Regions from separate parts of the Achromobacter sp. EG18 genome, predicted to be linked through region 1. Evidence: predicted binding sites of a transcription regulator. Region 1 holds the regulator's gene; the other holds the start of a gene.

The links. The regulator FliA, encoded in region 1, starts transcription of late flagellar genes. The targets are predictions, from matches to a motif close to CTAAAGTTTNNNNNNNNNNNGCCGNTA.
Region 2: a site for FliA is predicted at 11,938-11,964, ahead of AC6CR5_RS13905 (FlxA-like family protein). Genes of this name have one in related genera too.

Annotation. Positions count from the first base shown of each region.
Region 1 covers NZ_CM186213.1:602,093-617,572, forward strand. Annotated here, with positions in the region: gene AC6CR5_RS02865 (cephalosporin hydroxylase family protein) at 1-753, opposite strand, end outside; gene AC6CR5_RS02870 (NAD-dependent epimerase/dehydratase family protein) at 754-1,578, opposite strand; gene AC6CR5_RS02875 (methyltransferase domain-containing protein) at 1,575-2,819, opposite strand; gene rfbC (dTDP-4-dehydrorhamnose 3,5-epimerase) at 2,816-3,373, opposite strand; gene rfbG (CDP-glucose 4,6-dehydratase) at 3,370-4,440, opposite strand; gene AC6CR5_RS02890 (class I SAM-dependent methyltransferase) at 4,694-5,443, shown strand; gene rfbF (glucose-1-phosphate cytidylyltransferase) at 5,463-6,233, opposite strand; gene AC6CR5_RS02900 (O-linked N-acetylglucosamine transferase family protein) at 6,230-9,634, opposite strand; gene AC6CR5_RS02905 (flagellin N-terminal helical domain-containing protein) at 9,884-11,584, opposite strand; gene AC6CR5_RS02910 (RNA polymerase sigma factor FliA) at 11,964-12,725, opposite strand; gene flhD (flagellar transcriptional regulator FlhD) at 13,157-13,480, shown strand; gene flhC (flagellar transcriptional regulator FlhC) at 13,512-14,093, shown strand; gene motA (flagellar motor stator protein MotA) at 14,211-15,080, shown strand; gene motB (flagellar motor protein MotB) at 15,092-15,480, shown strand, end outside.
Region 2 covers NZ_CM186213.1:3,058,589-3,074,068, reverse strand. Annotated here, with positions in the region: gene carA (glutamine-hydrolyzing carbamoyl-phosphate synthase small subunit) at 1-359, shown strand, start outside; gene carB (carbamoyl-phosphate synthase large subunit) at 370-3,612, shown strand; gene lpxO (lipid A hydroxylase LpxO) at 3,661-4,557, shown strand; gene AC6CR5_RS13935 (SDR family oxidoreductase) at 4,645-5,418, shown strand; gene AC6CR5_RS13930 (histidine phosphatase family protein) at 5,471-6,115, opposite strand; gene AC6CR5_RS13925 (LysR family transcriptional regulator) at 6,165-7,073, opposite strand; gene AC6CR5_RS13920 (ABC transporter ATP-binding protein) at 7,098-8,183, opposite strand; gene AC6CR5_RS13915 (ABC transporter permease) at 8,200-9,909, opposite strand; gene AC6CR5_RS13910 (ABC transporter substrate-binding protein) at 9,997-11,322, opposite strand; gene AC6CR5_RS13905 (FlxA-like family protein) at 11,467-11,898, opposite strand; gene AC6CR5_RS13900 (solute carrier family 23 protein) at 12,030-13,340, shown strand; gene AC6CR5_RS13895 (methyl-accepting chemotaxis protein) at 13,455-15,074, opposite strand.

The sequences.
Region 1 (15,480 bases):
GGCCTTGCGGCGCAGGAAGCCGTCGGGCGCCGAGGTCACCAGCAGTCGGTCCTCGACCGAGCGGTCGATCTCGAATTCCGGGTGGCTCTTGATCCACTCCCAGACGGCGGTCTTGGGGTTGTTGCCCTTGCCCCAGTGGCGGCCCGGCCATTCGTAGTCGGCCGGCATGTCCTCGACGAAGGTGTCGAACACCACGCAGTAGCTGCCCACGCTGACCAGGTCGGCATAGGCGTTCAGTTCGGCCAGCACGTGGTCGTGCGTGTGGTTCGAATCCAGGCACACCATGATGTTCTTCTTGCCCTCGGCATGGGCGCGGACCTGGGCGATGGTGGCCGGATCGATACTGGAGCCTTCGATCAGGTGGATGCGGCCGGCCAGCGGGTGGGCCTCGATGGCGCGGCGGTTATGTTCGCGGATCTCGATGTCCACGCCCACCACCTCGCCGGCGCCCAGCAGCTGCAGCATCGAGGCCGACAGCATCAGCGAGCCGCCATGGGCGATGCCGGTCTCGATGATCAGGTCCGGCTTGACCGCCCAGATCAGTTCCTGCATGGCCATGGCGTCCATGGGCAGCTGGATCAGCGGCCGGCCGGCCCACGAGAAATTGTTCATGTACTTGCGCTCCAGCGCCATCTGGCGCCAGGCGATCGACAGTTCGCGGAATTCCTGGTCGGTCGCGAACGAGCCGATGCGAGCGGCCTTTTCCTGGCGGTATTCGGGATGCGCGTCGGGCGTGGTTTCAAGGTAGGACATTCAGATTCCTTTGCGTTGGCGGTACTGCGCCAGAAAAAGCGGGAAATAGTCGGCGAACGCGCGCGGCGCGAGGCCGAAGCGGGTGCGCATGCGTTGGGTGTCGATATCGGCGAAGGCCCAGGGCTGCGCGTCGGGCGCTTCGGTGACGCGGTAGCCCAGGGCAGCTTCCAGGCAGTCGGCGATGGCGCGGTTGTCCACGCCCTGGCCGTGCGCCACGTTGAAAATGCCGGTGGCATCCGATTGCGCCAGGGCCAGGATCTGGTCCACGGCGTCGTCGATGTACAGGTAATCCTTGCGCGAGGACAGCGTGGTGTGCAGCGTGATCCGGCCGTCGCGCGCGCCTTCCTCGAGCAACTGGTCGATGAAACTGTCGGGCGCGTCGCGCAGGCCCACGATATTGGACAGGCGTGCCACCCGGGCCCGCGGATGGCCGCCGTGCAGGCACAGGGATTCGCCCATCAGCTTGGACAGGTTGTAGAGATCGCTGGCGTGGTTCGGATTGACCGTCAGCGCGGCCTGCTCGCGGGTGTCGCTGGCGCCGGCGTACACGCGGGTGCTGGACAGGTAGGTGAGGCTGTCGAAGTTGCCCCCCGCGATCAGGCGCCGCAGCAGGCAGACATGGGCTTCCACCGTCTCCAGCGGCCGGCCGCGGAAATCCGAGGTCAGGCCGATGGCGTAGATCACGTGCCCCAGGGGGCGGTCGAACAGCCCGGCGTCATTGCGCCCCGGCGCTTCGCAGGCGATGCCGTCGGCGCGCAGGCGCGCCAGCAGGTGGCGGCCGATGAAGCCGGTTGCCCCCAGGACGGTGACCGGCGCGGTGTTCATGCGTCGTGGCCGCCGTCGATCGCCAGGCCGGGCACGGCCGTGACCAGCTTGGCGTGCCAGCCCTCGCGCGCGTAGGCCAGCTGTTGCGAGACCTCCGTCTTCAGGTTCCAGGGCAGCACCACGATGTACTCGGGCTGGTCCTGCCGCAGGACTTCCTCGGCGACGATGGGGATATGGCTGCCCGGCAGGTACTTGCCCTGCTTGGCCGGGTTCAGGTCCACCACGTAGGGCAGCAGGTCAGGCCGCACGCCGGCGAAGTTCAGCAGCGTGTTGCCCTTGGCGGCGGCGCCATAGGCGGCCACCCGCTTGCCGTTGCGGCGCAGCTCCACCAGCAGCGCCAGCAGGTCGTTCTTGATGCGCTCGGCCTGCTGCTGGAAGCGCTCGTAGAAGGCCGCGCCGGTCATGCCGGCCTGTTGCTCCTCGTCCAGCGTGCGCGCCACCTCCGCCGTCACCTCGTGCTTGCCGGTATCGAGCCGCTGGGCATACACGCGCAGGCTGCCGCCGTGGGTGGGCAGGTGCTCGACGTCGAACACCGCCAGGCCGTTGGCCTGGAAGATGCGCGCGACCGCGGTCAGCGACAGATAGGAATAGTGTTCGTGATAGGCCGTGTCGAACTGGCTCTCGCGCACCATGCGCAGCAGGTGCGGGAATTCGAAGGTGGCCACGCCCTGGGGCTTGAGCAGCGCGGCGAAGCCCGAGACGAAATCGTTGATGTCGGGCACGTGCGCCAGCACGTTGTTGGCGGCGATCAGGTCGGCCGCGCGGCCGGTGCTGGCCAGCTCGTCGCCCAGTTCGATGCCAAAGAAGCGCTGCACGATGTCGATACCGCGTTCGCGCGCGGCCTGCGCCGTGCTGGCGGTGGGTTCGACGCCGTAGCAGGGGATGCCGGCGGCCTTGACGTATTGCAGCAGGTAGCCGTCGTTGGCGGCGATCTCGCACACCATGCTCTGCGGGCCCAGGCCGAAGCGGCCGATCATGGCGTCGACGTAGTGACGCGAATGCGCCAGCCACGACGACGAGAACGAACTGAAGTAGGCGTAGTCGTCGGTGAACAGGGCTTCGCGGCCGGCGTGGTCCTCGGTCTGGACCAGCCAGCACGATTCGCAGACCAGCAGGCGCAGCGGGAACCAGGTCTCCGGGCCGCGTAGCGCGTCCGCGCTCAGGTAGGCGTTGGACGGCGGCGCGTGGCCCAGGTCGAGGAAGGGCAGGCTCAATTCGGCCTGGCAGTGGCGGCACTTCACAGTGCGACTCCCGGGAAGGCGGCGTCCAGGCGCGGATGGTTCAGATCGCGTTCGGACACCAGGGTAGGGGGCAGGGGCCAGGCTATGCCGAGGCGGGCATCCTGGAAATGCAGGCCGGCCTCGGCCTGCGGGGCATAGGCCGCGGAATGGCAATACAGCATCTCGACGTCGTCGGCTAGCGTCTGGAAGCCATGGGCAAAACCCCGCGGGATCAGCAGGGCGCAGCCGTTGTCGGCGGACAGGCGTTCGGCGTGCCATTGCAGGAAGGTGGGCGAGCCACGGCGCAGGTCCACCGCCACGTCCCAGACTTCGCCGCGGATGCAGCTGACCAGCTTCATCTCGGCGTGCGGAGGCAACTGGTAGTGCATGCCGCGCACCGTGCCGGTCTGGGCGGTATGGGTGTGGTTGACCTGCGCGATGGCGCCGTCCCAGCCGGCGGCCCGCAGGGCCTCGGCATCGAACACGCGCGCCAGGAAGCCGCGCGTATCGCCGCGCGGGTGGCGCCGCACGCGTTTCAGGCCGGCCAGCGGCGTGTCGTGGATTTCCAGGCTCATCGCGGCCCCGCGTAGCGGTCGATGTCGGCCTGGCACAGCGCCAGCGCGTCCTCGCCCGCGTCGAAGCGGCGGTACCAGTCCATGCTGCGCGTCACCGCCGTGGCCAGCGGCCAGCGCGGCGCCACGCCAAGCACGGCGCGGGCCTTCGAGGTATCCAGCGTCAGCAGGCCGGCTTCGTGCGGACCCTGCGGCTGCTCGGCATAGACCGTGCGGCCGCGGCCATAGGCGGCCTGCGCCAGATCGATGACCGTGCGCACCGGCGCGGCCTCGGCGGCATCGGGTCCGAAGTTGTAGGCGTCGGCAAGCGCCGGATCCCGCCATAGCGTCTCCGCCAGGGTCAGGTAGCCGGCCAATGGTTCCAGCACGTGTTGCCAGGGCCGCACCGATTGGGGCCGGCGCACGAGCAACTCGCCGCCATCGCGCCAGGCGCGCACGGCGTCGGGCAGCAGGCGGTCGATCGACCAGTCGCCGCCGCCGATCACGTTGCCGGCGCGCGCGCTGGCGACCGCCAGGCCCTGTTGTTTCAGGAAGGCGTCGCGGTACGAGGCGATGACCAGTTCGCTGGCCGCCTTGCTGGCGCTATAGGGGTCGTGACCGCCCAGCGTGTCGTGCTCGCGGTACGGGTAGGGCCATTCGTTGTTGCGGTAGACCTTGTCGGTGGTGACCATGACGGCCACCTTGGCGTCCGGCGCCGATCGCAGCGCGTCCAGCAGGTGCGTGGTGCCCATCACATTGGTGGCGAACGTGTCCACCGGTTCGGCGTAGCTGGGCCGCACCAGTGCCTGCGCCGCCAGGTGCAGCACAATTTCAGGTCGCGCATCGCGCACCCGAGCCCGCAGCGCGGCTGCGTCACGGATGTCGATTTCATGATGGTCGACGGCCAGCTTGAGACGGGCGGCCTCGAACAGGCTGGGGGCGGTGGCCGGCGGCAACGACACGCCGGTGACCTGGGCGCCCAGGCGCTGCAGCCACAGCGCCAGCCAGCTGCCCTTGAAGCCGGTGTGGCCGGTCAGCAGGACGCGCTTTTGGCGCCAAAAGGCGGGGGAAGGTAGGGCAGAGCCGCTCATGGGTACCAATGAAAGATCAAATGCGGGAAGTGGTGACGATGGGGGCCAGAGACGTTTTTCGGGATGCTGTCCATTCTAGAGACCCATATGCGCAGCAATAGAAAGATCAGGCGAGAAATCGCCCCTTAGTTTTGCTTCCAGTTTCGCGATGGGCCAGTTGCCACTTGAGTCGGGGCATTTTCAGGCACGGGACCATGCAATTTTCCGTAAGGTCGGATGCCAGTATCAATGACTCACTTTGAACATTTCCATCATGGCCAACAATCACATCAAATCGGTTTTCTTCGGGCTGAGGGACCAGCCATTGTTCTACCGGGGGATCCAGTCGGCGCTGGATGCCATCGGGCCGGGCGGGGGCGCCTATGCCGGCGATAATATCTTTACCTACCATCGCAACCTCGGGTTCCTGGAGGACGAGGCCCTGATGCAGGCGTTCCGCCGTCACGCGGCCACCGACGTCGAACAGGCGGTGCTGTGGCGGATCGCCGTCGTGCTCTGGGGCGTGCGCAACGGCCTGCGCCTGGCGGGGGATTTCGTCGAATGCGCCTGCTACAAGGGGACGACGGCGCGGATAGTTTGCGACGCGGTCGATTTTGGGACGCAGGCCGATCGGCGCTATTACCTCTATGACCTGTTCGATTACGATCCGTCCCTGCCGCATCACGCCATGCCCGAGCACAGCAAGCAGTTGTATGGCTGGGTGCGGCAGCGGTTTTCGGATCTGCCCAACGTCACGGTCAGCCAGGGCAAGGTCCCGCAAGTGCTGCACGAGGCGGCCCCCCGGCAGATCGCCTTCATGCATCTGGACTTGAACAATGCCGAGGCCGAAATCGGCGCGCTGGACATGCTGTTCGACCGCATGGTTCCGGGGGCGGTCCTGATCCTGGACGACTATGGCTGGCTGTACTACCGGGCGCAGAAGGACGTCGAGGACCCCTGGTTTGCGCGGCGCGGCTACCGGGTGCTGGAACTGCCCACCGGGCAGGGCATGGTGATCAAGTGAAAAGCGGGCGCCCGCCTTTTCACCAGACCTTCCAGGGCGCCTTGCCCGTGTTCCACAGCGATTCCAGCAGGTTCTTTTCGCGCAGCGTGTCCATCGGCTGCCAGAAGCCCAGGTGTTCGTAGGCGTGCAACTGGCCGTCGCGGCTCAGGGCTTCGAGCGGCGCCGCTTCCCAGCTGGTGTCGTCGCCTTCGATCAGCGACAGCACGCTGGGCGATAGCACGAAGAAGCCGCCATTGATCAAACCGCCATCGCCGCGCGGCTTCTCGGTGAAGCCGGTGACCCGGTCGCCTTCGCGCCGCAGGGCGCCATAGCGGCCGGGGGGCTGCACCGCGGTGACGGTCGCCTGGCCGCCATGGCGGCGGTGGAACGCGAGCAGGGCGCTGATGTCGATGTCCGCCACGCCGTCGCCGTAGGTGAAGCAGAACGCCTCTTCTTCCTTGACGTAGTCGGCCACGCGCTTGAGGCGGCCGCCGGTCATGGTGTTCTCGCCGGTATCGACCAGCGTCACGCGCCACGGCTCGGCCTTGCGCTGGTGCACTTCCATGCGGTTGTCGGCCATGTCGAAGGTGACGTCGGACATGTGCAGGAAGTAGTTGGCGAAATACTCCTTGATCATGTAGCCCTTGTAGCCGCAGCAGATCACGAACTCGTTCACGCCGTGGGCGGAGTAGGTCTTCATGATGTGCCACAGGATCGGACGGCCGCCGATCTCGATCATCGGCTTGGGGCGCGTATGCGTTTCTTCGGAAATGCGGGTGCCCAGGCCGCCGGCCAGGATGATTGCTTTCATTTTTGGGTCTCGCACCAATTCGTGAACATGCCGCGCAGGGCGGCTTCGAACTTGCGGGCGAATGCCGGTTCGTCCATCAGGGGGCTGGCGTGCATTTCGGCGCGCAGCGTATTGCGGGTCGCCTGCAAGGCGGGAAGGTCGCTGGCCAGTTCCACCACTTTGCGGATATACGCATCTTCGTTGTCGGCGATCCATTCCGGATGGCCGATGCTCTGCAGCACCGACGCGCCGATGCGGCCGACGCTGGGGCGGTCGGCCAGCGTCACGTAGGGAACGCCCATGTACAGGGTTTCAACCAGCGTCACGCCCGAGTTGTGGGGGAAGCAGTCCAGGCCGATGTCCATGGCGCGCAGCACGTCCCAGGCCGGACTGGTGCAGCCGATTTCCAGGCGCTGGCGTTCGATGCCATGGGCCTCGAAGCGGCGGATCAACTGCTCGCACATGGGACCGTCGCGGTAGCTGGTGCTGTTGACCACCAGGTGCGCGGTCGGCAGCCGACGCAGGATCTCGGACCACACGCGTACCGTGCGGTCGTTCATGCGGATGGCGCGGGTCAGCGTTCCCAGGGTCAGGTAACCGTTGGATTGGGCAGGCAGCGGGCCCGGATCACCCATGTCGTTGGCCGGTCGATAGATGAAATTGCCTTGCGGCAGGCGCCAGGGTTTTTCCGAGAAAAGGTGTTCGTAGCCTTCCGGCAGCATGACCGCGTCGGTCATGATGTAGTCGATCGCCGACAGCCCCGTCGTGTAGCCGAAGCCCAGCCAGGTCAGCGATACCGGCGCCGGTTTGCGCGCGAACGCACCCAGGCGGTTGCCCGCGGTGTGGCCCGCCACATCGATCAGGATGTCGATGCCGTCGGCGCGGATGCGTTCGGCCAATTGCGCGTCGGTCAGCGCCGCCGTGGGTACCCAGTGGTCGAAATAGGCCTTCAGCCGGGGCGTGGTCGCATCCTCGGTCACCAGCTCCGCGTACGCCGTCAATTCGAAGCGCTCGCGATCATGGTGTGCGAACACCGGCTCGATGAAGTAGTTGCCGGAATGCTGGCGGAAGTCGGGCGATACATAGCCGACCTTGAGCTTGCGCCCCGGCTGGCGGCTGTTGGTATGCGGCTTCCAGGTCGAACGCAGTGGCACGCACAGGTCGGTATCGTAATCGCGGTAGGCCTGGAATACTTCCTCGGCCGTGCGGTCGTCCGAATAGTTCATTGCGAACAGCAGGTTGTTGCGGGGCACGGCCGCCGTGGGGTAATGCTCCAGGGTCTTGCGGGTCATCTGCTCGGCCAGCGTCACCTCGCCCGAATCGATGTAGATCTTGCTTAGGTTGATGAGCGCCTTGCGGTGGGTCGGATTGAGGGAGAGAGCCTTCAGGTTGCAGGTCTCGGCTTCCTTGTAGCGGCGCTCGGCCGCCAGCGCGTCGGCCAGGGCGGAGTGTGTTTCGGCGCTGCGCGGGTCCAGCTCGATTGCGCGGCGGGCCACGCCGATCGCCTCGGAGGTGCGCCCCAACTGGGTCAGCACGGCGGCAAGCACGATGTGGCTCTGGGGGTCGGCGGGAGCCAGGTCCAGCATGGTCAGGCCCGGCAGCAGGGCCTGGGGGCTACGGAAGGTGCTGAACAAGGCGACCGTCAGCGCTTCCCAGGCGTCCCAGAAGCGCGGAGACAGTTTGGTCAGCTGACGCGCAACCGGCTCTGCCTCGAGGTAGGCCTTCTGCAGCATCAACTCATGCATGCGCTTGACCGGCGCCATGATGGCGGCGGGCGGTTTGGGCTGGTGTCCGCTGGCCTGCAGCACGCGCGAATTCAGGCTCAGGCAGGCCAGGGCGCTGGCGTACATGCCCACGAGCGGCATGTAGCTCTCCGCCGCGGCTTCGAGCGTGCGCCGCAGCAGGTCGGCCCAGGCCTTGGCCCCCCCCTGGGTCAGCGCATAGCGTTTGAGCAGGGCGAGGGTTTCCGCCACTTCCATCGGCTCGGGGGCGGGGCTGCCGTCGGCGGCTGCGCTGGGCAGGCGGCCCGCCGCCAGGTTGGCCACGACGGCCGCCTGCTCAGGCGGTGGCATGTAATTGACGGTTTCGTGCCACAGATTGAAGCGGGGCAACGCGGGTTCGTCACCCACGGCCGCCGGTTGCGTCAGGAACGGCAACAGGTGGAAGGCGCCGCCACCCTCGGTTTCATAGGGACCGCGATCCAGGCAATAGTGCACCAGATCATGTTCCAGCAAAGTCTGCAGGATGCGGCTCAGGATCTTGTCCGCGGCGTCGCTGTCGATCTGGTTGCGGTACAGCAAGACCGCCTGCAGGGTGCTGTAGGGCAACGAGCCAGGCCAGGCATGCGCCAGCGTATCCACCACGGTCACCGTGTCGACGTCGTGCGTGATCAAGGCGCGGCCGAGGTGGTTCACATAGGTTGCGCCCTGTTCCTGGCCGTTGGCGGCAAGCCGGACCGGGCCGGATGCGAAGCGCAGGTCCCGCAGCCGGGTCAGGTCTGGCCGCCGGACCTCGCCGGCCCGTTCCTCGCGCAGCCACAGGCCTTGGCGGAACCCGCGTCCCGTGGCGAAATCCAGGTACTGCTGGCGGACGGTGGCCGGCTGTCCCATGGCCAACAGGCTGTGATTGAGCGAAACCGCCTGGCCGAACGAGAGTGGCAATTCGCTGAGCGGCTGGGCGTCGCCCAGGTAGGCGAGCCCGGCCTCGGCGGCGGCGCCGGCCAGTTCGACGAAATAACTGGGGTTGCAGGCCAGCGGGTTGACGCCGGTCGCGGTGTCGCCGAGGGCGCGCGCGAATTGTTCGGCCGCCGCCGCCAGCGTCGAGGCGTGGGGATTGGTCGCCGCCATGCCGTTCTTGAAGAGCGACAGTGTCGCCGTGGCGCTCTGGCGCAATTCCGTGTCGTCCTGCGCGGCGTGGCCATGCAGCATGATGGCGTCGCGCACCACTTCCAGCGACTTGGCGCCCGGATACACGTGGCTGTCCAGGTACAGGATGCCGTGTGGCGACAGCAGTTGTCCGCAAGTCTGCAGCAACGCCTGCTGGGCCGGCGCGGGCAGGTAGCTATAGAGGCCGGTGACGATGACGTAGTCGAACAGGCCCAGTTGGGTGCCGATGTCGGCGGCCTCGCCCACGTACAGTTTCAGGTTGGCCGCGCCCAGTCGCTCGGCCGCGACCGTGCCTTGGGAGACCAGAGCCTCGGCCGTATCGATGCCGACGGCCTGCGCCTGCGGATAGGCCAGGGCAAAGGGCAGCAGGCCGGCGCCGTCGCCGCAGCCAATGGCCAGCACACGGGCGTTTTCCAGGGGAGTGGTTTCCACCCCGTAGAGGTAGGCGGTGGCGCGCAACCGGGCAGGGGAATGGCTGGGGGCCAGGCGTCCGGGATCGGCGTTGGCTTGTCGGTGGGTATGGGCCGGATAAGACATGTGGCTTGCGAAGGAGGGACGAGCCTCGGGAGACTATTGCGCTCATTCTATGGACGCGGGGGAGCGTCCATTCAGCGAATCAGCATGGCAATTCGCCGCCAGTTTGGTTGAAACCGCGTGCAGCCGCGGACATGAAAAAACCCGCCGTGAGGCGGGTTCGGGGTGGCCGGCCAGGGCGCGAGGGCCGTGGCCGGCTGGCCGGGAGGGGAAGCCGGAGCTTCCCCAGCCGTCCGTACTGCTTGCCGTGAATTAACGCAGCAGCGACAGCACGGTTTGCGGCACTTGGTTGGCTTGCGCCAGAACCGAGGTGCCAGCCTGTTGCAGGATCTGAGCCTTGGACATGTTCGACACTTCCGTCGCGTAGTCGGCGTCTTGAATGCGCGAACGGGCGTTGGACAGGTTGTTGACCACGTTGTTCAGGTTGGCGATCGTCGATTCCAGACGGTTCTGCACGGCACCCAGTTCACCGGTCAGCTTGTCCAGCTTGGTGAAGGCGGCGTCCAGCGTCTTGAGCGGGTCGGCGGTCAGCGTGCCCTTGCTGGTGTCTTCCGTGGTCAGCTTGCCCGAGCTGTTGACCTTGGCTTCGGCGCCGATCTTGGGAGCGTAGTCGCCCGTGCCCGTGCCGCTCTTGACCGTGACCTTGCCCGTGTTGGGGTCGACCAGGTAGTTGGTGGTGTAGGTCTGGGTCGAGGTGAACGTGCCCTTGTCGTCGACGTACGTGTTGGTCGAGTTGCCGGCGTTGAAGGCAACCGTCGCGCTGGTGATGCCCGAACCCAGCGTGATCGTCACGTCGCCGGCGGTGGTGTTGGCCTTGACGTTGGCCAGCAGTGCGTCGGAAGCGATGGTGTTGGTGAATTGCAGCTGGTCTGCGCCACCCGCGCCGCCAACGTTGGAGTACGTCTTGCCGCCGATGGCGACCGACGAGGTGCCGGCGGCGCCGGTGTTCTGGGCAGCAGCCGTCATGACGCCACGGATGGTGGCGGCGGTGCCGCTGGCGCTGTTGGTGGTCAGGTTGCCGGCGGCGTCCAGGAAGGCAGCTTGGCCGCCGATGGTGACCTTGCCGGTCGCATCCACTTCGAACGACGTCGAAGCGGCGCCGTTGCTGTGGGTGTAGGTGCCGGTGGTGGTGCCGGTGGCCGGGCGCAGCTTGTCAGCCAGGGCGTTGACGGAGGCGGCGTCCGAGGCCGACTTGTCGGTGAACGTGAAGTTCTTGTTGGCGGCGTCGTAGGTGTAGGTCGTGCCGCTCGTGGCGGTGCCGACGGTGACCTTGTTGCCGTTTTCCAGCTTGCCGAACACTTGGTCGGCGGTGGCGGCGGCGTGCGTGGTCGTCACTTGCCATTCGTTGGCGGCGACGGTCGTGCCACCAGCGGCTTGCAGGTCGGACACGGTGGCCGAACGGTTCTGGGTCACGCCCGAGCCGTTGACGTTGAAGCCGTCCAGACCCAGCGTCTTGACGCTGATTTCCGACAGGTTCAGGGTGATGGTTTCGCCGTCGTTGGCGCCGACTTGCAGCGTCAGGGGCTTGGCGTTGGCCGACAGGACCTTCACGCCGTTGAAGTCGGTCTGTTGCGAGATGCGGTCGATGTCGTCAAGGCGTTGCTTGATTTCGTCTTGCATCGAGTTCAGCTGCTCTTGCGAGTAGCTGCCGTTACCGGCTTGCACCGACAGTTCGCGAACGCGCTGCAGGTGGGTGTTGATTTCGGAGGCGGCGCCTTCCGTCGTCTGGGCCAGCGAGATGCCGTCGTTGGCGTTACGAGCGGCTTGGGTCAGACCCTTCACGTTGGCGGTGAAGCGGTTGGCAATGGCCATACCGGCTGCGTCGTCCTTGGCGCTGTTGATGCGCAGGCCCGACGACAGGCGTTCGATGGCGGTACCCAGGGAAGATTGCGACTTGTTCAGGTTGTTCTGAGCAACCAGCGACAAGTAGTTGGTGTTGATAACTGCAGCCATGTTTAGGCTCCCAAGAGAGAAAGGCTTCTTCAAACCGGGCAGCGGGGCCGCCCATCGTTGTAACGGGAAGAATTCGGGTTCTTGCGTCTGCGAATTTCTCCGTTGCCAGGATTACGGCAGGCCAAAAACAATCTTTAGGAGTTTTTTTGAGTATTTGTTTTTTTTGAGCGCATTCGGGAGGACTGGCCGACTTCCCTGGAGGCGGGGCGGGGTGCCTTGCCCGGCCGAACCGCCTGACGGCGAGTGTCGCGCCCTGGGGCGGATGCGCTTGCCGTCTCTGTCAAGGAGTGGCCGGCGGGGTAGGGCGATCCGGCCTGGCTGGCGCCGTGCCTGGCCGGGCGTGGCGCACCGGCCCGAAAAAGGGGCGGGCCGTCGCGCCTCAGATGATCTGCGCGATCTGCCCTTCCTGGGGCAGGTCCTGCCAGGCCTGTTCGCGCAGCTTGGCGCGGATGCGGGCGGTGGCCTGCGAGCGCAACTGGCAGACGCGGGCCTCGGTCACGTTCATGATCGCGCCGATTTCCTTCAGGTTCAGGCCTTGCTCGTAGCACAACGACAACAACAGCTTCTCGCGGTCGGGCAGCGAGTCGATGGCGTGGATCAGCGCCTGGCGGAAATCGCCGGCCAGCAGGGAATCGAGCGGATTGCCGCTGGCCGCGCCGTGGTTCAGCGTGGCGGTCCAGTCGGACTGGCCGGAGCCCGAGCCCGTATCGGGTTCGGTCGCGAAATCCTCGTAGTGAACGATCTGCACACCCTGCGCGTCGTGCAGAAGCGTCTGATATTCGTTCAGCGGGATCTCCATCTGCTGGGCGATCTCGGCTTCCGTGGGCGCGCGCATCAGTCGCTGTTCCAGCGACTGGATGGCCTGTTCGATCTTGCGGGCCTTGGCGCGCACGCTGCGCGGCAGCCAATCCTGGCCGCGCAGCTCATCGAGCATGGCGCCGCGGATGCGGGTGGTGGCGTAGGTCTCGAACTGCGCGTCGGCCGTTTCCTGGTAGCGCCGCACGGCGTCCAGCAGGCCGATCATGCCGGCCTGGATCAGGTCGTCCAGTTCGACGCTGGCGGGCAGCCGGGCGAGCAATTGCAGGGCCAGCTTCCGCACTAGCGGGGCATATTCGACCAAGCTGTCATCTGCGTGGGGCATTGCGGGAGTGTCAGGCGGTGTCCATCGTGACGCATTGTCGGTTGTTGTCAATTTGCGACATTGTCGACAAACGCGCGGCTGCGCTAAAGCTAGCAAGATTCTGTCATCGGCAAGGTGTCATTGTCGGTAAAAGACGGTATTTCATTCCTTAAAGCACGCAACGTTTTGAATGCTTATTTGCCAAATTGACGTACATTTGTGAGGACTTTCTATGTCAAGGTGTATCTAAAGTCTCAAGTTGCGCAATATCAACAAAGATTTGTCATATAAGTCATAGAAAATGACATGACCTGTGGTAAATTTTACTTAAATTGCGAACAAATGATACATTTCGCATTAAAACAGGATGCAGCGGGCAGGGTGCAACAGATGTTGCCAAATGCTTTTGGTTATCAAGCCCCTTCGGTGGGATAGGGAATAGGGAGTCGGGCGTGCAACAAGTCGAAAATTCTTTGCTGGCAGATATCCGTGAAGTGAATCTGTCCTATCTACTTCTCGCGCAGCGCATGCTGCGCGATGACTATGCTGCATCGATGTTCCGCCTGGGTTTCAGCAACGAGGTTGCCGATATCCTGATGCGTCTTTCTCCGGCCCAGCTGGTGAAGCTGGCCAGCTCCAGTTCGCTCCTGTGCCGCTTCCGTTTCGACGACTACAGCCTGCTGTCTGCCCTGACGCACGACGTGCTGGGTGGTGCGCTGCAGCAAGCGCACGCGACGATCCTGCTGGCCAAGCAACCTGTTGAAGAACTGGCCTGACGGCCGGTCGACTCCCACTCGGATACGTGCAATGGCCACCAAGAGCGTTTCGCAGGAAGCGGATGACATCCTGCTAGCCAGCTCCATGATCACCCTGGGTGCGCGGCTGCAGGTGCTGGAGGCGGAAACCAGCCTCAGCCATGACCGCCTGGCCCGTCTCTACCGCGAAATCCGCGGCTGCTCGCCACCGAAGGGCATGCTGCCTTTTTCGGTCGACTGGTTCATGACCTGGTTGCCGAACATTCATTCGTCGTTGTTCTACAACGTGTATTCGTTCCTGAACGCGCGTACCAGCAGCAAGGGTATCCGCGCCATCATCGACGCCTACCGCTTGTATCTCGAGAACGCCGGCGTCGACAACGCCGAATCGGCCGAGCCGGTGCTCAGTTTCACCCGCGCCTGGATGCTGGTGCGATTTTTCGACAGCGGCATGCTGCAACTTTCCGCCTGCCGCCAGTGCGGCGGGCATTTCATCGCGCATGCGCATGATCCCCAGTCGGATTTCGTGTGCGCGATCTGCCGTCCGCCACCCCGGGCCGGCAAGACCCGCGCCGCCGCCAAGGCGCGCGCGGGCAGCCGATCCGTGCCAGCCGTAGACGCCGCCCGTTCCTGAGCGGCGCGTCCAAATACATCAAAAGCCCTGGAAAACTCCCCGTAACCCGCCTTTTTGGGACGGGGGGAACAGGGGATCATTGACGCCGGTTTTAGACTTCGTTGGCAGGGGCCTGATGTGTTGATTGTTATCGGTTTTCTAGTGGTGATCGTGTCGGTCATCGGCAGCTTCGTAGCGCTGGGCGGCCACATGGGCGCGCTCTACCAGCCGTTCGAGTTGACGCTGATCTTCGGCGCGGCCTTCGGCGCCTTCCTGGCCGGCAACAGCAAGAAATCGCTGATGCTCGTCAAGAAGGCACTGCCCGACACGCTGAAAAGCTCGCGCTACGGCAAGGACGTCTACATGGAGCTCATGGCGCTCCTGTACGTGTTGCTGAACAAGGCGCGCCGCGAAGGCCTGATGGCGATCGAATCGCACATCGAGGATCCGGCCTCCAGTCCGATCTTCAGCGAGTATCCGCGCATCGCCAAGGACGAGAAGCTCATGGAGTTCATCACGGACTACCTGCGCATCATGATCAGCGGCAACATGAGCTCGTTCGAGATCGAAACGCTCATGGACGAGGAGATCGAAACCTACCGCCACGAACGTGAAGTGCCTGCCAGCATGATCCGGCAGATGGCCGACGGCCTGCCCGCGTTCGGTATCGTGGCCGCGGTGCTGGGCGTGATCAAGGCGCTGGCCGCCGTGGACCAGCCGCCCGCGATTCTCGGCGACCTGATCTCCAAGGCCATGGTCGGCACCTTCCTGGGCATCCTGCTGGCCTACGGCTTCGTCGGCCCGCTGGCCTCGCGCATCGAGCGCCGCACCGACGAGGCCATGAAGGTGCTGGAATGTATCAAGACCACGCTGCTGGCCAGCATGAACGGCTATCCGCCCCAGCTGGCGGTGGAATTCGGCCGCAAGGTGCTGTACTCGTCGGTGCGTCCGACTTTCGGTGAGCTGGAAGAACACGTCCGGCAGACCAAGTCCACCGCCAAGGCCTGACGGAGCGGGCCATGAGCACGGTAAACAACCACCGTGTGGTGATCCGCCGCAAGAAGGTCCACGGCGGCGGGCACCACGGCGGCAGCTGGAAGATCGCCTACGCCGACTTCATCACGGCGATGATGGCGTTCTTCCTGGTGATGTGGCTGATCAGCATCGTGCCGCGCGAGGAACTGAAGGGCATTGCCGAGTACTTCCGCATGCCCCTGCGCGTGGCGCTGACCGGCGGCCCCAGCAGCTCGGCCGAGACCAGCGCGGTTCCCGGCGGCGGACGCGACCCCCTGCGCAACGACGGCGACGAGCGCCGCGCCCAGGGCAACCGGGTCGAGGCCCAGCCCAAGGGCGATGCCGAGCGGCGCGACCAGCATCGGCTGGAAAACCTCAAGAAGCGGCTGGAAAA
Region 2 (15,480 bases), 2.5 Mb from region 1:
ACAAGAAGCTGCCGGTGTTCGGCATCTGCCTGGGCCACCAGATCATGGGCCTGGCCGTCGGCGGCAAGACGCTCAAGATGAAGACCGGCCACCACGGCGCCAACCACCCGGTGCAGGACCTGGCGTCCAAGCGCGTGTTCATCACCAGCCAGAACCACGGTTTCGCGGTCGACGCGGCCAGCCTGCCGGCCAATGCGCGCGTCACGCACGTCTCGCTGTTCGACGGCACGCTGCAGGGCTTCGAGCTCACCGACCGTCCGGCCTTCTGCTTCCAGGGCCACCCCGAAGCCAGCCCCGGTCCGCACGACATCCTGGAGCTGTTCGACAAGTTCATCAGCCTGATGTCCGGCCAAAAGTAAAGATTGCATCATGCCCAAGCGTACAGACCTAAAAAGCATTCTCATCATCGGCGCCGGCCCCATCATCATCGGGCAGGCCTGCGAATTCGACTACTCCGGCGCGCAAGCGTGCAAGGCGCTCAAGGCCGAGGGTTACCGCACCATCCTGGTGAACAGCAACCCCGCCACGATCATGACGGATCCGGAAACGGCCGACGTCACCTACATCGAGCCCATCACCTGGCAAGCCGTCGAAAAGATCATCGAGCGTGAAAAGCCCGATGCGCTGCTGCCCACCATGGGCGGCCAGACCGCGCTGAACTGCGCGCTCGATCTGGCCCACCACGGCGTGCTGAAAAAGCACAACGTCGAACTGATCGGCGCCAACGAGCACGCCATCGAGAAGGCCGAAGACCGCCAGAAGTTCAAGCAGGCCATGACCGACATCGGCCTGGAATCGGCCAAGTCGGGCGTTGCCCACAGCATGGACGAAGCCTGGGAAGTGCAGCGCCGCATCGCCGCGGAAGTCGGCACCTCGGGCTTCCCCGCCGTGATCCGCCCCAGCTTCACCATGGGCGGCTCGGGCGGCGGCATCGCCTACAACGCCGAAGAATTCGAAACCATCTGCCGCCGCGGCCTGGAAGCCTCGCCCACCAGCGAGCTGCTGATCGAAGAGTCGCTGCTGGGCTGGAAGGAATTCGAGATGGAAGTGGTCCGCGACAAGGCGGACAACTGCATCATCGTCTGCTCCATCGAGAACCTTGACCCCATGGGCGTGCACACCGGTGACTCCATCACCGTGGCGCCGGCCCAGACGCTGACCGACAAGGAATACCAGATCATGCGTAACGCATCGATCGCGGTGTTGCGCGAGATCGGCGTGGACACGGGCGGCTCGAACGTGCAGTTCGCGGTCAACCCCAAGAACGGCCGCATGATCGTCATCGAGATGAACCCGCGCGTGTCGCGTTCGTCGGCGCTGGCGTCCAAGGCCACCGGTTTCCCCATCGCCAAGGTCGCCGCGCGCCTGGCCGTGGGCTACACGCTGGACGAACTCAAGAACGAAATCACCGGCGGCGCCACGCCCGCCTCGTTCGAACCGTCGATCGACTACGTGGTCACCAAGGTGCCGCGTTTCGCCTTCGAGAAATTCCCCACTGCCGACGCGCGCCTGACCACCCAGATGAAGTCCGTGGGTGAAGTCATGGCCATCGGCCGCACCTTCCAGGAATCGTTCCAGAAGGCGCTGCGCGGCCTGGAAGTCGGCGTCGACGGCCTGAACCAGAAGACCACCGACCGCGAAAAGCTGCAGGTCGAGCTGGGCGAACCCGGTCCGGAACGCATCTGGTATGTGGGCGACGCCTTCGCGCAAGGCTTCACGCTGGACGAAGTGCACAACATCACGCACATCGACCCCTGGTTCCTGTCGCAGATCAAGGAAATCGTCGACATCGAGCTGGCGCTCGAACAGAAGACGCTGTCCGACCTGGACTATGCCACTCTGTGGGAACTGAAGCGCCGCGGTTTCTCCGATCGTCGCCTGGCGTTCCTGCTGGACACGGTCGAATCCGAAGTGCGCAAGCTGCGTCACCAGTTGAACGTGCGCCCGGTCTACAAGCGCGTGGACACCTGCGCCGCCGAATTCGCCACCCGCACGGCCTACATGTACTCGACCTACGAGGAAGAGTGCGAAGCCGCGCCCACCGACCGCAAGAAGATCGTGGTGCTGGGCGGTGGCCCGAACCGTATCGGCCAGGGCATCGAGTTCGACTACTGCTGCGTGCATGCCGCGCTGGCGCTGCGTGACGACGGGTACGAGACCATCATGGTCAACTGCAACCCGGAAACCGTCTCCACGGACTACGACACCTCCGACCGCCTGTACTTCGAGCCGTTGACGCTGGAAGACGTGCTGGAAATCGTCCACAAGGAAAATCCGGTCGGCATGATCGTCCAGTACGGCGGCCAGACTCCGCTGAAGCTGGCGCGCGCGCTGGAGGCCAACGGCGTGCCGATCATCGGCACCAGCCCGGAATCCATCGATATCGCCGAAGACCGCGAGCGCTTCCAGAAGCTGCTGAACAAGCTTGGCCTGCGCCAGCCGCCCAACCGCACGGCCCGCACGGAAGCCGAGGCCCTGGCCCATGCCGCCGAGATCGGCTACCCGCTGGTGGTGCGTCCGAGCTACGTGCTGGGCGGCCGCGCCATGGAAATCGTGCACGAGCAGCAGGACCTCGAACGCTACATGCGCGAGGCCGTGAAGGTCAGCAATGACTCGCCCGTGCTGCTGGACCGCTTCCTGAACAACGCCACCGAAGTCGACGTGGACTGCCTCGCCGACGGCGAAACCGTCTTCATCGGCGGCGTCATGGAACACATCGAGCAGGCCGGCGTGCACTCGGGCGACTCCGCCTGCAGCCTGCCGCCGTACTCGCTGTCGGCTGACGTCATCGCCGAGATCAAGCGCCAGACCGGCATGATGGCCAAGGCGCTGAACGTCAGCGGCCTGATGAACGTGCAGTTCGCCATCCAGGGTGGTGACGTCTACGTGCTGGAAGTGAACCCGCGCGCCTCGCGCACGGTGCCCTATGTGTCCAAGGCCACCGGCCTGCAACTGGCCAAGATCGCCGCGCGCGCGATGGCCGGCCAGACGCTGGCGGCCCAGGGCATCACCCGCGAAGTGGTGCCGCCTTACTTCTCGGTCAAGGAAGCTGTGTTCCCCTTCGTGAAGTTCCCTGGCGTGGACACCATCCTCGGCCCGGAAATGAAGTCGACCGGCGAAGTCATGGGCGTGGGCACCAGCTTCGGTGAAGCCTTCGTCAAGTCGCAGCTGGCCGCCGGCGTGCGCCTGCCGGAATCCGGCACGGTGTTCATCAGCGTCAAGAACCAGGACAAGCCCCGCGCCGTGGAAGTGGCGCGCGGCCTGCACGCCCTGGGCTTCAAGCTGGTGGCAACCCGCGGCACCGCCGCCGAGATCGAAGCGGCCGGCATCCCGGTGCAGTTGGTCAACAAGGTCACCGAAGGCCGTCCGCACATCGTCGACATGGTCAAGAACGGCGAGATCTCGCTGGTCATCAACACTGTCGAGGAACGCCGCAACGCCATCGCCGACTCGCGCACCATCCGTACCCAGGCGCTGGCGGCGCGCGTGACCTTCTTCACGACCATCGCGGGCGCCCGCGCGGCCGTCGAAGGCATGCAGTATCTGCGCCAGGGCCTCGGCCTGCAGGTTTACCCGCTGCAGGAACTTCACGCGTCTTTATTGGACAAATAACGCTTGGGCGCGCAGGGGGCGCGTCTCAAGTGAATCAAGGACAAAAGAATGAAGTGGTTCATTCTGGCGTTATTCATCGTGTGCGCCACGGTAGTTCACTACCGTGGCCGCGTACGACACCGGTTCTCGCGGCAGGCGTTGGATCATTCCACCTTCACCGCGCCGCTGAACTGCTTCATGTACGCATTCTCCAGCGTGCCCAACAAGCCCTATCTCGATCTGGACCAGTTCCCGGAACTGAAGGTCTTGCTGGACCGCTGCGACGAAATCCGGGCCGAGGCCGTCAACCTTTATGGCGACGGCCACATCAAGGCCTCGGACAAGTACAACGACGCGGGCTTCAACTCGTTCTTCAAGACGGGCTGGAAGCGCTTCTACCTGAAGTGGTACGACGCCGACCATCCGTCGGCCGAGGCCCTCTGCCCGGTCACGACCAAGCTGCTGGCGGGCATCCCGACCATCAAGGCCGCCATGTTCGCCTCGCTGCCGCCGGGCAGCCGGCTGCCGCGCCATCGTGATCCCTACGCCGGTTCGCCGCGTTTCCACATGGGCCTGATCACGCCGAACAGCCCCGACTGCTACATCAACGTCGACGGCCAGGAATACTACTGGCGCGACGGCGAGGCGGTCGTGTTCGACGAGACCTTCATCCATTACGCCGAAAACAAGACCGACCAGAACCGGATCATCCTGTTCGCGGACGTCGAGCGGCCCATGCGCTATCGCTGGGCCCAGGCGTTCAATCGCGTGGTCGGCGGTTTCCTGCTGCGCGCGGCCGCCGCGCCCAACCAGGAAGGCGACGCCACCGGCGGCATCAACCGCATCTTCGGCGCGGTCTACGCCGTGCGCCGCTTCGGCAAGGCGCTCAAGAAAAAGAGCAAGCCGCTGTACTACCTGTCCAAGTGGGCGCTGGTGGCGGCGATCTTCGCGCTCATCTTCCTGTAAACCCGGCGCCAGCGTTCCTGTAGCATAGCGGGCGGAGCCTCTCGTCCGGGAGGCTCCGCTTTTTTACATCCGACCGGGGCCACCTTCATGGACAGGGTTTTCATCACCGGCGCCAGCAGCGGCCTGGGCCGCGCCCTGGCACGACGCTACGCCGCCAGCGGCGCCACGCTCGGCCTGCTGGGCCGGCGCGAAGACGCGCTGCGGGAACTGGCCGACAGCCTGCCCGGCCAGCATCGCTGCTACGCCGTGGACGTGCGCGACCGCCAGGCGCTGCATGCCGCCGCGCAGGATTTCATCGCCTTCTGCCAGGGGCGGGTGGACGTGGTCATCGCCAGCGCCGGCATCAGCGCCGGCACCCTGACGGGGCATCACGAGGACTATGAGGTCTTCAAGGCCATCGTCGATACCAACCTGCTGGCGACCGTGGCGACCTTCGAACCCTTCGTCGAGCCGATGCGCGCGGCGGGCGGCGGCCGGCTGGTCGGCATCGCCAGCGTCGCCGGCGTGCGCGGGCTACCGGGCGCGGGCGCCTACAGCGCCTCCAAGTCGGCGGTGGTGACCTACTGCGAAAGCCTGCGGCTGGAACTGGCGGGCGACGGCATCCGTGTCGTCACCATCGCGCCGGGGTACATCAAGACCGCGATGACGGCGCACAATCCGTACAAGATGCCGTTCCTGATGGACGCCGACAAGTTCGCGCAGCGCGCCCAGGCGGCGATTGGGCGCGGCACCACGTACACGGTGATTCCCTGGCAGATGGGCGTGGTGGCGAAACTGATGCGCCTGCTGCCCAACGCGGTCTACGACCGGCTAGCGCGCAACGCGCCGCGCAAGCCGCGCAAGGCGGACAAAGCCGGCTGAGCCGCAGGGCGACAGCGGCCAGGGCGCCAGGACGACACCCTGGCGCCGGCCGTCACGGCACGACGTCGTCGCCGACCTCGGCGGCCACGTGGCCCACGTCGCCCCAATCCAGCACTTGCCACTGGCGGCCGCGCACGCCGACCCGGTTGATGCTGACGTTCAGCAATGCCGCGTCGCGCGGCGCATTCAACGGCACGCCGCTGGCATGGCGCCAGATGATGTCCAGCACGCCGCCGTGGGTGAACATCAGGATGCGTTCGCCGTCATGGCGGCTGGCCACGTCATCCACCGTGGAGATGACGCGCGACTGGAACTGGCCCAGCGTTTCGCCGCCGTCCAGCGCGCGCAGCGGATCGCGGCTGCGCCAGGCGGCCGCGGCTTCCGGCGCCAGCACGTCGATGCGTTCCAGGTCCAGCCCTTCGAGCACGCCGAAGCCGCGTTCGCGGATGCCGGGCTCGACCCGCACGCGCAGGTCTAGCTGTTCCGACACCGGCGTGGCGGTGGCATGGGCGCGTTGCAGGTCGCTGCTGTAGATGGCGTGGATCGGCGTGCTGCGGGCGTCTTCACGCAGGCGCGAGGCCAACAAACCGGCCTGGTTGCGGCCGAATTCGTTCAAGGGGATGTCTTGCCAGCCCTGCAGGCGGCGCTGGCGGTTCCAGTCGGTTTCGCCGTGGCGGATGAACCAGATTTCAGTCATTGCGGTGTCGATACGGTGGGGAAGGGCGCGGGTGGCGGACCGACCCGGCTCAGAGCGGCTCGGGCGCGACTGGCGCGCGCGGCTTCCAGATGGCTTGAATCACCGAGCTTAACGCGACCAGCGCGGGCTCGCTAGCGCGTTCATAGGGCAGGATGAAACCCAGCATGGCATCGGCCCGCGCCTGGCCCCACACCATGAAATCGCCCGAGGCCGCGCCGGCCAGCGCGGTTTCCTCGCGCAGCAGCGCGCAACCGGCGCCGGCCCGCACCAGCGCTTCCAGGTTGGCTTGGTCGTCGTTCTGCATGGCGATGCGCGGCGACAGGCCGTGGCGCTCGAACATGTCGCGCAGCAGCAGGTGAGTGTGGCTGCCGGCCGGGCCGTCCAGCCACGGCAATTGCGCCACCTCGCGCCAGCCGCCGCGCTTGAGCACGGCGGCATGTTCGGTCGGCAGCGCGATGCGGTAGCGCACGCTGCGCAGCGGCAGCCACAGCACGCCGCGCGGCGGGTGCGCGGCGATGGTCAACGCCGCCGGCAGCCGGCCGGTGCTGACCTGCTCGGCCAGCACGGCGGTGGGCTGGATCTGCGTCTTCAGTTCGATCAGCGGCAGCCGCTGCGTGATGGCCGCCGCCAGCTCGCCCAGCCGCAGGAAGTCAGGCTTCTCGCTGGGCAGGCCCAGTTCCACCACGCCCTGCAGGCTGCCTTGCAGTTGCTGCGCCTCGGACTTGAATTGCGCGCCCAGCACCAGCAGCGATTCGGCCGTGGGCAGCAGCATCTCGCCGGCCTTGGCCAGGGCCAGCCGTCCGCCGCTGCGGTCGAACAACGCCACGCCCAGGCTCTGCTCCAGCGCCTTGATCTGCGCGGTGACGGCGGGTTGGGTCAGCGACAGCGCTTCGGCGGCCCGCGTCAGGTTGCCCAGGCGGGCGACGGTGACGAAGGCGCGGATCTGATAGATTTCCATGCCGCCTTTGTAGGGGAAGCCGGCTCAGGCGGCAAGCAGCCGTACTTGCGTCGGCTCCAACCCGATCGACACCGGCGCGCCCACCGGGAACGGCGACAGCCCCGCCAGGTGCGACTGGTCGGCCGTCAGGCGCTGTTCGCCGATCTGCACCTGGTAGCGGGTGAACTCGCCCAGGAACTCGCTGCTTTCCACCACGCCCGGCAGCCACACATAGCGCGCGTCGCCCAGTCCGTCTGCCATCTCGATCTGCACCGTGTGCGGCCGGAAGCTCGCCGCCAGGCGCTGCGCCGCCGGCGCCTCGGCCGCCAGCGGCAGGTGCAGGTCGCCCACGCCTTCCACCGCCAGCACCACGCTGCCGCTGGTGCGCTCGCGCACCTCGCCTTCCAGCACGTTCATGGTGCCGACGAAGTTGGCCACGAAACGGTTAACCGGGTAGTCGAACAGCGTGCTGGGCGCGCCGATCTGCTGCACTACGCCGTGGTCCAGCACCGCCATGCGGTCGGCGGTGGTCATGGCTTCTTCCTGGTCGTGGGTGACGAAGATGGTGGTGATGCCGAGCCGCCGCTGCAGGCTCAGCAGGTCCTGCCGCATCTGCACGCGCAGCTTCTTGTCCAGGTTCGACAGCGGTTCGTCCAGCAGCAGCACCTGCGGCTCGATCACGATGGTGCGCGCCAGCGCCACGCGCTGCTGCTGGCCGCCGGACAGTTGGTTGGGGCGGCGGCGCGCGTATTGCGACAGGCTCACCAGTTCCAGCGCGGCCTCGACCTTGGCGCGGATCTGCTCGCGCGGCAGCTTGCGCTCGACCAGCCCGAACGCCACGTTGTCCCACACGGTCATGTGCGGCCACAGCGCATAGTTCTGGAACACCATGCCGATGTTGCGCTCCCATGGCGGGATGGTGCTGATGTCCTTGCCGTCCACCAGCAACTGACCGGCGTCCTGCCGGTTGAAGCCCGCGATCAGGCGCAGCAGGGTGGACTTGCCCGAGCCCGACGGCCCCAGCAGGGCGAAGAACTCGCCCGGCTCGATGTGGATGTTGACGTCCTTGAGCACTTCGGTTTTGCCATACGACAGCCGGATGTTGCGGCATTCAACGCTGACTTTCTTCATGTCGATTCCCCTTGATTCAGGCCGTCTCGTCGTGACGCGCCGGGCGCTGGCGCGCCTGGGCGCGTTCCACCAGCAAGTGCGAGACATACGTGCCGACCGCGACCGCGGCCACCGCCAGCACGCCCAGCGCCGCGCCGGGGCCCCGGCCCGCCGCGCTTTGCATGTACAGATAGATGCCATAGCTCATCGGCGCCTGGCTGTCCTTGGTGACCAGCATGATGGTGGCCGACAGCTCCACCGCCGCCGTCACGAAGCTTGTCACGAAGCCGGCCAGCATGCCGCCCGCCATCAGCGGCACCACCACCCGCCGGATGGTGCGCAGGCGCGTCGCGCCCAATGATTGCGCCGCTTCCTCCAGCGATACGTTGATCTGCTGCAGCGCGGCCACGCACGAACGCAAGGCGTACGGCAGCCGCCGCACCGAGTACGCGATCATGATGATGATCCACGACGAGGTCAGCAGCGTGCCGGTGCCCGGGATCTCCACCCCGCGGAACGTGCGCAGCAGCCCGATCGCCAGCACGATGCCCGGGATCGCCAGCGCCGCCGAGGCCAGGAAGTCCAGCCATTGGCGCGCCGGCAGCCGGGTGCGCAGCATCAGGTAGGCGATGGCGGTGCCCAGGATCACATCCACGCCCGCCGCCAGGCCGCAATAGAGCAGGGTGTTGGCGAGCATGCCCTGCGATTCGCTGAACACCGCGCCGTAGTGCGCCAGCGTGTAGCCGTCCGGCAGCGGCGCGAAGCTCCAGACGCTGGCCAGCGACAGCAGCAGCACGCCCATGTGCGGCGACAGGACCAGCAGCAGCACCAGGACGATCCAGCCATAGGCCAGCACGCTCTCGGCCGGCCGCAGCTTGCGCTTCTGGATCGAGTTGCCGCCCTTTTGCAAGGTGGAATAGTCGCGCCCCTTGAGCACTCGCGCCGACAGCCACAGCGCCAGGATCGAGAAAGCGATCATGATGACGCTGATGACATAGCCCAGCGGATCCTCCAGCCCCACCTGCGTGATGCGCAGATAGGCCTGCGGCGCCAGCATGTTGGTGGTGCCCAGCACCAGCGGCGTGCCCAGGTCGTCGAACACCTTCACGAACACCAGCGAGGCGCCGGCCACGTAGCCCGGCAGCGCCAGCGGGAAGATCACGCGGCGGAACAGCCGGAAGCCGCGCGCGCCCAGGTTGAAGGCCGCTTCCTCCATGGCGCCGTCGATGTTGCGCAGCGCCACCACCAGGTTCATCAGGATGAACGGGAAGTAGTGCAGCGCCTCGACGAAGATGACGCCGTTCAGGCCTTCCATGAACGGGATGGTGAAGCCGAACCAGTCGTTCAGCAGCAGGTTGACGCTGCCGGAACGCCCGAAAATCAGCTGCATCGCCACCGCGCCGACGAAGGGCGGCATGATCAGCGGAAGCACGCCCAGCGTCTGGATGATGAGCGCGCCGCGGAAATCGAAGCGCACCGTGAAGTACGCCAGCGGCACCGCGATCAGCGAGGCCAGCAGCGCCGACCAGCCCGCCACGTAGAGGCTGTTGAAGAACGCCTCCAGCATCAGCGGCTGGTTGAAGAACGCGCCGAAGTGGCCGATGGTGAAGCCGCCATCGGCATTGACGAAGGCGCTGTAGAACACCGTGCCCACCGGCACGGCCAGGAACAGCGCCAGGAAACCCAGCACCAGGAGCGCGGCCAGCACGGGGCCGGCGGGCAGGCGTGAATGGCCCGGAAGATTCATCGAGATTCCCGTAAAGGTTCAAGACAGGCCGCCCGCGGCGGGGCGGCGGCCGGACGGGGCGAGCCCCCCGTCCGGCGCGAGCCGGGCCTACAGCGCCGCGGCTTCCCGCGCCAGCTTCACGGCCTGCTCATAATTGCTCTTGGCCGTGCCGTTCCATTCGCCTTCCAGCTTGGTGATCTGCTGGTTGACCGCGGCGTCCTTCTTGTTGCCGCTGAAGATCTTCAGGAACTCGGGATCGGCGGCCTGCTTGCCATCGACCAGCGGCGCCCAGGCCAGCTTGCGGGCCTGCGCCAGCAGTTCGGCCGGCTTGCCGCTCTTGCCCTTGTCGCCGAGCTTGGCCTCGGCGTCGTAGATCGCCTTGGTCGCCGCCTGCAATTCCTTCAGGCGGAACGTGACGGTCTGGTCGTACAGCGACTGCACCACGTAGTAGCGCGTCTGCGACAGGTCGGCGTTGAACTGCACCTTGCTGCGGCGCGCGATCTCGGCCGGGTCGGGGTAGCCCTGCGGCACCTTGCCCGCCAGCGCCGAATACGGCAACACCGGCAGGCGCGAGATCTTCGGTTCCAGCAGCAGCTCCTGGCCGGCCTGGCTGAGCGTGAAGGCGATGAACTTCCTGCCTTCCTCGGCGTTCCTGGCGCCGTCGATCAGCGCGATGTTGGCCGGCACGATGGCGGTCTCGGAGGGATAGACGAATTCCACCGGGAACTTCGAGTACTTGCTCGACAGGCCGAAGAAGTCGATCACCGGACCCGCGCCGAACTGGCCGTTGTTGACGCCGTCCGGCACGCCGAACGAGCGCTCGGTCACGGCGCTGCTGTTGCCCGACATGCGCAGCAGCGTGTTCCAGCCGTCGTCCCAGCCTTCGCCCTGCAGGATGGTCTCGACCGTCAGGTGCATGGTGCCCGAGCGCGACGGCGAGGTGATGCCGACGTGGCCGAACCAGTGTGGCGCCAGCAGGTCCTTCCATTCGACCGGGGCGGGGATCTTGTGCGCCGCGATGTAGCGCGTGTTGTAGACGATGCCGTAGCCGGCCAGCGCCTGGCCCAGGTACATGCCGCCCGGGTCGTTGATGGGGTAGTTGCCGATCTTGTCCGGCACGTCCTTGTTGGCGACGTCCGCCGATTTGGCCAGCAGCTTGTCGCGTCCCAGCACCTCGAAGGCGTCCGGCGCGCTGGCCCAGAACACTTCCGGGCGCTGGCCGGCCGGCGTCTCGCGCACGTAGGCGATGCCGGACACGGTGTTCTTGTTGAGGATTTCCAGCGTGATGCCGGGGTTGGCCTTCTCGAACGCGGTCTTGTAGGCCTGGGTCAGGTCTTTCGGGAACGACGTGATCACCGTGACGGTGCCCGCCAGGGCGGGGGCGGCGCAGGCGGCCAGCAGCGCCCCTGCAAGGGCTGTGCGCATTGCATGCATGGTTTGTCTCCGTGGTTTTTTCGATTTGTCCGGAGACCTTAGCGGCTGCATGCGCCGCCAGTCCAATCACAAATTTTGATGCGCGCCATCAGTGTGGCGGGCATTCGGGAGAACCCGTGTGAGCGCGCGGATCAGGCCGGCCATCTAGGCCGTGGCCGACACGCCGCCGTTTGCCTTGGCCATCGCCTTGGCCTGCTCGGCCATCACCTGTTGGATCATGCCCATGATCTGCATCGCCTGGGCGTTCAGCGCCTGCAACTGGGTGGCTTTCTGCTCCGCCGACGCATTGCTGGCGCGCACGCGCTCCATCTGCTCCATGACGCGCTTGAGCTGGCGTTGCAGCTCCTTGATCTGGCGCGTGTAATGGTCGTCATTGTCGGACGATTCCGTTTCCTCGGCCTGGCCCACCTTCATGGCGCCCGCATTGGTGACGCGGATCTTGCCGTCGGGCGTGACGGTGACGCCCGGGTCGCCGGCCTTGGCGTCCCTGGCCTCCTTGTTGGCCTGGATCTTCTGCGCCCACAGGTCGGCCATGCTGCCGATGCGCGAGGTACCGCTGATGGAATCGATGGCCATGAAGGTCTCCGGGGAGAGGTTTGACTGGGGTTTCCACTAATACGGCATGCTGGCGGGGAACTTAAGTTGCCGCCCGTTCCCGGCCCCCTTTACACTGGCGCCCGCTTACACCAAACACTCCCGGGGATTCCATGTCCAATTCCTATTTTCCGCGCTGGCGTCTGGCGGACGACGCCGAGCCCGGCGTCATCATCGCGCCCGATGAACGCCTGTCGTGGCCCAAGAACGTGGCCATGGGCGCCCAGCACGTGGTGGCGATGTTCGGCTCCACCGTGCTGGCGCCGCTGCTGATGGGCTTCGACCCCAACGTTGCCATCCTGATGTCGGGCATCGGCACGCTGATCTTCTTCCTGTTCGTGGGCGGGCGCGTACCCAGCTACCTGGGGTCCAGCTTCGCCTTCATCGGCGGCGTCATCGCGGTCACCGGTTACGCCGGCGGCGGCGCCAACGCCAACATTGGCGTGGCGCTGGGCGCCATCATCGCCTGCGGCCTGGCCTATACGCTGATCGGCGTTCTCGTCTGGATCGCCAACGGCCGCGCCGGCGGCGGCGCCAACTGGATCGACACCCTGATGCCGCCGGTGGTGACCGGCGCGGTGGTCGCGGTGATCGGCCTGAACCTGGCCCCCATCGCCGCCAAGGGCGCCATGGGCGCCTCGGGCTTCGACAGCGCCATGGCGATCGTCACCATCCTGTGCGTGGGCGGCATCGCCGTCTATACCAAGGGCATGGTGCAGCGCCTGCTGATCCTGGTCGGCCTGGTCCTGGCCTGCGTGGTGTACGCGATCTTCGCCAACGGCATGGGCCTGGGCAAGCCGATGGACTTCTCGGCCGTGTCCGCCGCCGCCTGGTTCGGCCTGCCGCAGTTCGCCGCGCCGGTGTTCAAGGCCGAGGCCATGGGGCTGATCGTGCCGGTGGCCATCATCCTGGTCGCCGAGAACCTGGGCCACGTCAAGGCGGTCAGCGCCATGACCGGCCAGGACCTGGATCGCTACCTGGGCCGCGCCTTCGTCGGTGACGGCGTGGCCACCATGGTCTCGGGCGCGGTCGGCGGCACCGGCGTCACCACCTACGCCGAGAACATCGGCGTGATGGCGGTGACCCGCATCTACTCCACGCTGGTGTTCGTGATCGCCGCGCTGATCGCCATTGTGCTCGGGTTTTCGCCCAAGTTCGGCGCCCTGATCCAGACCATTCCCGCGCCGGTGCTGGGCGGCATGTCGGTGGTGGTCTTCGGCCTGATCGCCATCGCGGGCGCGCGCATCTGGGTCGTGAACCAGGTCGATTTCAGCGACAACCGCAACCTGATCGTGGCCGCGGTCACGCTGGTGCTGGGCGCGGGCGACTTCACCGTCAAGCTGGGCAATTTCACGCTGGGCGGCATCGGTACCGCGACTTTCGGCGCCATCATTCTCTACGCCCTGTTGCGCCGCAAGAAATAGGACGGGGCATGGGCGACGGCCCATGCGCTGTTCCGGGGCCATGGTCCGCCCCGATTCCGCCCGGGGCGCCGCCGTGCCCGCGCCGCCCCGGATGCAGAAACCCGGCGCGTATCTTCAGGGCCGCGACAAGCGCGAAGCCGGGGCCCGGCCGGTCATCTGCACCGGCGCCGCCTCGATCACCTGGCCCGACTGGGTCTTGAACACCGCGGTCGCCTCGGCCAGGCGCCTGGCCTGCTCCTCCATCGCCGAAGCGGCCGCCGAGGCCTGTTCCACCAGCGCGGCGTTCTGCTGCGTCACTTCGTCCATTTGCGAGACCGCCAGGCTGACCTGATCGATGCCGCCCGCCTGCTGCGTCGATGCGGCGGAGATCTCGCCCATGATGTCGGCCACCCGTTGCACCGAGGTCACGATTTCCTCCATCGTCTGGCCGGCGGCAGATACCTGGGCCGAGCCGGCCGAGACCGTCTCGACCGAGGTTTCGATCAGCGCCTTGATTTCCTTGGCCGCCTGCGCCGCGCGCTGCGCCAGCGTGCGCACTTCGCCCGCCACCACTGCGAAACCCTTGCCCTGTTCGCCCGCCCGGGCCGCCTCCACCGCCGCATTCAGGGCCAGGATGTTGGTCTGGAAGGCGATGCCGTCGATCACCGAGACGATGTCGGCGATGCGCCGCGAGCTGTCGGAAATTCCCTGCATGGTGGCCACCACCTGGCCGACCGTGTGGCCGCCACGTTGCGCCACCTCCATGCTGACCGCCGCCAGCTGGTTGGCCTGGGCCGCGTTCTCGGCGTTCTGCTTTACCGTGGTGGCCAGCTCTTCCATGGTCGACGCGGTTTCCTCCAGCGCCGCGGCCTGCTCCTCGGTGCGGGTGGACAGGTTGGCGTTGCCGGCGGCGATTTCCGCGGCGCCGATGTTGATTTCCTCGACTCCCTGGCGCACGGCCGTCACCGTGCGGGTCAGTCCTTCCTGCATGCGTCGCACCGCCGAGAACAGCATGCCGATTTCATTATTGGAGCGTGCCTCGACGCGCTGGGTCAGGTCGCCGGCGGCGATGCGATCGAAATGCCGGCCGGCGTCCTGCAGCGGCAGCAGCACGCCACGCCGGATGAAGGCCCAGCACAGCGCGGCCAACAACAGCGCCACGGACAGCAGCACGATTGCCGACATTCTTGCGGTGGAATAAGTGGTCTGCGAGCGTGCCAGCACGTCGTCGCTGCGTTCCTGCACCCGCGTCAGGAAAACCTGCATGTCCTTGGCGAAAGCGGCATCGGCCTGGCGCACCCGCGGCTCGCTCTGCTGGTAGCGGGCCGCGGAGCGTTCCTTGAGGGCGGCGTCCAGTTCGTCCAGCACTGCCACATAGGCATTGAACTGACCTTGCAGAATCTGCGCCAGCTCCTGGCCGCGTTCGCTCTTTGGCACCGCCATATAGCGGGTGAACCGCTCGCGCGCCTGTTGCAGCTGGCTGGCGGCGGCGGACTCGGCGGTGGCGGCCTGGTCGGCGGCGCCCGCCTGCAGGTCGGCGATACCGGCGCCGAGCGCCAGCCGCGCCCGCAGCAGGGCGCCGCTGGCCTCGTATAGCGGGTCGACCTGATGCACGGCCACATTATTCAGGTCCTCGATTTCCCGGACACTGTTTTCCGCATTGCGCCAACTCAGCCCGCACGCCAGGGCCAGGGTAATGACGAAAAAGAACAGCACCAGCATCATGCCCGTACGGACTTTCATTTTTTCCAGCATGGGAGCTCCCGTTCTTGAACGCGCTCCACCCCAGGCGCGGGCCTTTGCCCGCAAGCGCCACGGCGGAGGGACGAACGTCGAGCCGGATGACTGCGATGCGTCCGCCCAACCTGCAACACGCACAATCAATCGATTTACGCGGCGGCCATGAACAGCCGGCGCGTCCCTTCGCTGCGAACCAGAAAAAATGCCGGCGAATACCGGCATGTATTTAATTGTTATTAATGGGCCAGTTTGTCGGTTATACCTTTTTTATTGAATACAACCCGCCGTTTTTACATAAACCCGGCCACCGCCGGGTTTATCCCTATCGCGCAGTATCTTTTACGCAACGCGGGTTGTAGCTGGGAAACGACGGGTTTTAGCGGGTTACGGCGGCGAAATGCGCCGAAAACGCCGGTTTCTC